2 regions of the Kribbella sp. NPDC050281 genome follow, and region 2 is predicted to be linked to the other one. Evidence: riboswitches for the same ligand, from Rfam matches in the RefSeq annotation. Region 2 holds a riboswitch; the other holds the start of a gene.
The links. A riboswitch is a leader RNA that binds a small molecule or an ion and turns the genes downstream of it on or off. The one in region 2 is predicted to bind glycine.

Region 1 (2,458 bases), on a different contig from region 2:
CCGTGGCGCTCTTGATGATCGGCGACGGCTGCTGGGCCAGCAGTGCGGCCGTGCACTTCACCGGGTTGCTGCGAGCCACCCCGCGCGGATCGAAGCTCACGATGTCGAACCGGTCCTGCAGGTCCTCGCTGAACCGGAACATGCCGGTCTTGATCCGGTCGACGCCCGAGTCACCGGGACCACCCGGGCCCCACATCAGTACGCCGACCCGGTCGCTCGGGGACTTCGCCGTACGCCGGGCGATCGCGAGACCGAACGTCGGTCCGTCCGGATGGTGCCAGTCCACCGGCACCTGCAGGGTCGCGCACTGCGATCCCTTCACTTCCGCGGGATCGTCCTTGCCTTCGGGCTTGCAGTCGGACCACTGCACTGTCACCGGCTTGGGTACGTCGGCCGGCGCGGGCACCGCGGTGAGACCCGCCGCGGCGAATCCCAGGACCACACCCCACGCGGTGGTCCTGAGTACTTGTCTGGATGTCATCAGGGAAATCTCCTGTCTGGGGAACCTCCCTCGATCCTCAGCAACCGTTTGCCCGCGCACATCGGGGAGCAGCCCTCGACACACCCCGGGCACGGCTTGGGGGACTTGTTAGGGTCGGGTCGATGACCGAGACGACTGTTGCCGCCCCGGCCGGCACGAAGAGACACGCGACCTGGTTCCGCACGGTGGCGATCGCCGAGGCGATCTCCTGGACCGGTCTGCTGATCGGAATGCTGTTCAAGTACGTGCTGTCCGACAACGAGCTCGGGGTGAAGATCTTCGGCCCGATCCACGGCGGCATCTTCATCGTCTACGTGCTCACCGTGCTGCTGGTGCGTGGCCCGCTGCGCTGGTCCTGGCCGGTCACGCTGCTTGCGCTGGCGGCCAGTGTTCCGCCCCTGTTCACCTGGTTCTTCGAGATCTGGGCGGTGCGCACGGGCCGGATTGACGACGGCCGGGACACCGCCGTACCGTCCAGGACGTCAGCTAATTCAACAGCCGCATGAACCCGTGCGGGAGAGTCCCGGGTACGACCCGGGCGCCGTAGGAGCAACTCTCCCCAAGAATCTCTCAGGCACCTTCACCGCACGGGCGAGGCACCTCTGGAAGACGTCCCCGGACGTCTGACAGAGCGGGGAGGACACCAAACGGTCAACGGCGACCGGAAGGAAACCTCCACACGATGGCGATCAGCGTCTTCGACCTGTTCAGTATCGGGATCGGCCCGTCGAGCTCCCACACAGTGGGACCGATGCGCGCCGCCCGCACCTTCGCACTCGGCCTGGCCGATGCCGGCCTGCTGGCTACTACCGCGACCGTCGAGGCACAGCTGTTCGGTTCGCTGGGAGTGACCGGCCACGGCCACGGCAGCGACAAGGCGGTCCTGCTCGGTCTCGAGGCCGAGGATCCCGAGACCGTCGTCACTCATTCGGTCGACGCACGTGTCGAGACGATCCGCGAGCGCGGCCGGTTGCTGCTGGCCGGCACGCACGAGATCACGTTCGACGAGAACGCACACCTGGTGATGCACCGGCGCAAGGTCCTGCCGTACCACCCGAACGGGATGACGTTCGTGGCCCGGTCCGCGGACGGCGGCGTACTGCGGGAGCGGACGTACTACTCGGTCGGCGGCGGGTTCGTGGTCGACGAGAACGCGGCGGCCGGGGACCGGATCGTGCCGGACACGACCCCACTGAAGTACCCGTTCACGACTGGCGCCGAGCTGCTCGAGCGGTGCCGCGAGTCGCAGTTGCCGATCAGCGAGGTGATGCTCGCCAACGAGCTGGCCTGGCGGACCGAGACCGAGATCCACGACGGCCTGCTGCACATCTGGCAGGTGATGCAGGACTGCGTCCGCGAGGGCTGTGAGACCGAGGGCATCCTGCCCGGCGGCCTGAAGGTGCCGCGGCGGGCGCACGCGCTGCACCAGAAGCTGAGCCGCGACCCGTGGTCGGTGGATCCGCTCAAGGTGATGGACTGGGTCAACCTGTTCGCCCTCGCGGTGAACGAGCAGAACGCGTCCGGCGGGCGGATCGTCACCGCGCCGACGAACGGCGCCGCGGGCATCATCCCCGCCGTACTGCACTACTACCGGCGGTTCGTGCCGGGGGCAACCGACGACGGCGCGGTCCGGTTCCTGCTTACCGCCGGCGCGATCGGCGTGCTCTACAAGGAGAACGCGTCGATCTCCGGCGCCGAGGTCGGCTGCCAGGGCGAGGTCGGCTCGGCCTGCTCGATGGCGGCGGCCGGGCTGTGCGAGGTCCTCGGCGGTACGCCGCAGCAGGTCGAGAACGCGGCCGAGATCGCGATGGAGCACAACCTCGGCCTGACCTGCGACCCGGTCGGCGGGCTGGTGCAGATCCCGTGCATCGAGCGGAACGCGATGGCGTCGGTGAAGGCGGTCAACGCGGCCCGGATGGCGATGCACGGCGACGGGGTGCACGTGGTCACCCTCGACAAGGTGATCAAGACGATGCG
Region 2 (2,458 bases):
TGTACCGCAGCATCGCCGTCTCGGACCGGTGCGTGTTGAACACCGGGTGCGTCAGGTACTCCGTCGTACGGCGAACCGCCTCGGGCAGACCGGCGACCTCGACGGAACCGTCGTACCGGACACCGAAGGACACGCAGACCCGGGTCAGCGCGGCGACGTCGGTCTTCTCGTCGCAGGAGATGCCGACGTGGTCCGCGTCGACGAGGCGCAGCCAGATCCCGTTCTGCCGGGCGGCGTCGACCACGTCGGCGGCCCGACCGGGGACGCGCGCGAGCACGGTGTCGAAGAAGGCGCCGTGGACAACCTCCACACCACCGGCGCGCAGCGACGCGGCCAGCCTGCCCGCGTACTCGTGGACACGGTCGGCGATCGCCTTCAGGCCGTCCGGCCCGTGGTAGACGGCGTACATCGACGCGACCACGGCGAGCAGGACCTGCGCCGTACAGATGTTGGAGGTCGCCTTCTCGCGGCGGATGTGCTGCTCGCGGGTCTGCAGCGCCAGCCGGTACGCCGGTGCGCCGTCAGCGTCCACGGAGACACCGACCAAGCGACCGGGCAACGACCGCTCGAGACCGGCGCGGACGGACATGAAGCCGGCGTGCGGGCCGCCGTAGAACAGCGGTACGCCGAAGCGCTGGGACGAGCCGATCACGATGTCGGCGCCGGCCTCACCCGGTGCCTCCAGCAACGTCAGCGCGAGCAGATCGGAGGCGACCGCCACCAGGGTCTCGCGCTCGTGCGCGGCAGAGATCAGCGGCTTCAGGTCGCGGACCACACCGCCGGCGCCCGGGTACTGCACCAGGAAACCGAAGAAGTCGCCGTCCGGCAGACCGTCGGTGGTGTCCGCGACGACCACCTCGATACCGAGCGCCTCAGCGCGGGTCTGCACCACGGCGATGGTCTGGTCGAAGCAGTCCGCGTCGACCAGGAAGCGGTCCGACTTGCTCTTCTTGTTCGACCGGTGTGCCAGCGTCATCGCCTCGGCAGCCGCGGTCCCCTCGTCCAGCAGCGACGCGTTCGCGGTCGGCAGGCCGGTCAGGTCGGACACCACGGTCTGGAAGTTCAGCAGCGCCTCGAGCCGGCCCTGGGAGATCTCCGGCTGGTACGGCGTGTACGCGGTGTACCAGGCCGGGTTCTCGACCAGGCGGCGGACGATCACCGACGGGGTGAAGGTGCCGTAGTACCCCTGGCCGATCATCGAGGTGGCGACGGTGTTGCGGGCGGCGAGCTGGCGGAGCTCGGTCAGCGCGTCGACCTCGGAGGCCGGTTCGGGCAGCCGGAGCGCCTCGGTGGAGCGGATCGACTCCGGTACGGCGGCGTCCACGAGCGCGTCGACGTCGTCGTACCCGAGCAGCTGCACCATCCGGGCGACCTCGTCCGGCCGTGGTCCGATGTGCCGGTCGGCGAACGCCGCAGAGATCTGGGGTGAGTTGTTCATCAAGAGGCTCCGTTGCTGACAGTGCTTCCGGTCGCCTCCCCCTCTGTCACGCCGAGCAATGCACGCTCCAGAGTCGCCTGTGACACTCGGTCCATGGGCCTGAGAGGTTCCGGGGAGGAATTGCCCCTTCGGCGCCCGATCGCACGGGTCTCTCCCGAGTGCTGTGAACGGCTGCCCCGAGGCTACCAGGAATCGGCGAAGAGTTCGGGCAGCAACCGCAGTGCGGCCGGCCGGGCGGCCTCGACCTGCTCCTGGGTCGCCGACGCCATCGGCCACCGAACCCGCGTACCGACGTCCGCCCAGTCCCCCACCGCGGCCAGGAACTTGTCCAGTGCCGGGTTCGACAACCCCGCCTTCTGCAGCGGTACGACGTGCTGCCCGAAGAACTCGCCGATCCGGCGTTCGACGTCCAGGTCGCAGGCGTGCTCCACCGAGCCGTTGGGTGAGAGCGCCGCGACGTTCGAGTAGCTGCCATGCGCACCGAGTAACGACATGCTCGCAAGGAAGTGTCCTGGCACGAAGATCGCCAGCCCGGACTTCAGCGCCTGCTCGAACCATGCCTTGTCCCCACCCGCGGTCTTCAGACCGATCAGACTCGGCACGGCGGCGGCCAGCGACGTCAGCAGTTCTGGACGCACGGGGGTCTTCGCGTGCGGTGGGTTGTAGAGGACCAGAGGCACGTCACCGGCGGTGTCCGCGACGCGCCGGAGGAAGTCGAGCGCCTCCCGGTCGTTCAAGGGCAGCCAGTCGGGCAGGATCACCTGGATCGCACCAGGTGCCAGCGCGGCGGCTCGACGTACCCGATCCAACTGCAGCTGGGCTGACGGGTGGCTCGCGCCGATCTGGAACGGCTTGGCCGCTCCCGCGAGCAGCTCGTTGATCCGGCCGAACTCGTCCTCGGTCAGCGTTTGGAACTCGCCCGCCGTGCCGTGCGCATACAAGCCCTCCAACTGACTGGCGCCCAGCACATCTACCTGAGCCTGCAGACGCGCGAAGTCGATGGAGTCGTCGGCGTTGAGG

Region 1: it holds a riboswitch for glycine, as region 2 does, so the genes downstream of both, AB0I34_RS16590 (L-serine ammonia-lyase) here and gcvP (aminomethyl-transferring glycine dehydrogenase) in region 2, are expected to answer to the same signal.

What each region holds. Positions count from the first base shown of each region.
Region 1 covers NZ_JBFAKS010000013.1:108,942-111,399, forward strand. Annotated here, with positions in the region: gene AB0I34_RS16580 (alpha/beta hydrolase) at 1-481, opposite strand, end outside; gene AB0I34_RS16585 (DUF3817 domain-containing protein) at 604-987, shown strand; glycine riboswitch at 985-1,077, shown strand; gene AB0I34_RS16590 (L-serine ammonia-lyase) at 1,164-2,458, shown strand, end outside.
Region 2 covers NZ_JBFAKS010000003.1:259,056-261,513, forward strand. Annotated here, with positions in the region: gene gcvP (aminomethyl-transferring glycine dehydrogenase) at 1-1,438, opposite strand, end outside; glycine riboswitch at 1,516-1,605, opposite strand; gene AB0I34_RS05490 (dihydrodipicolinate synthase family protein) at 1,621-2,458, opposite strand, start outside.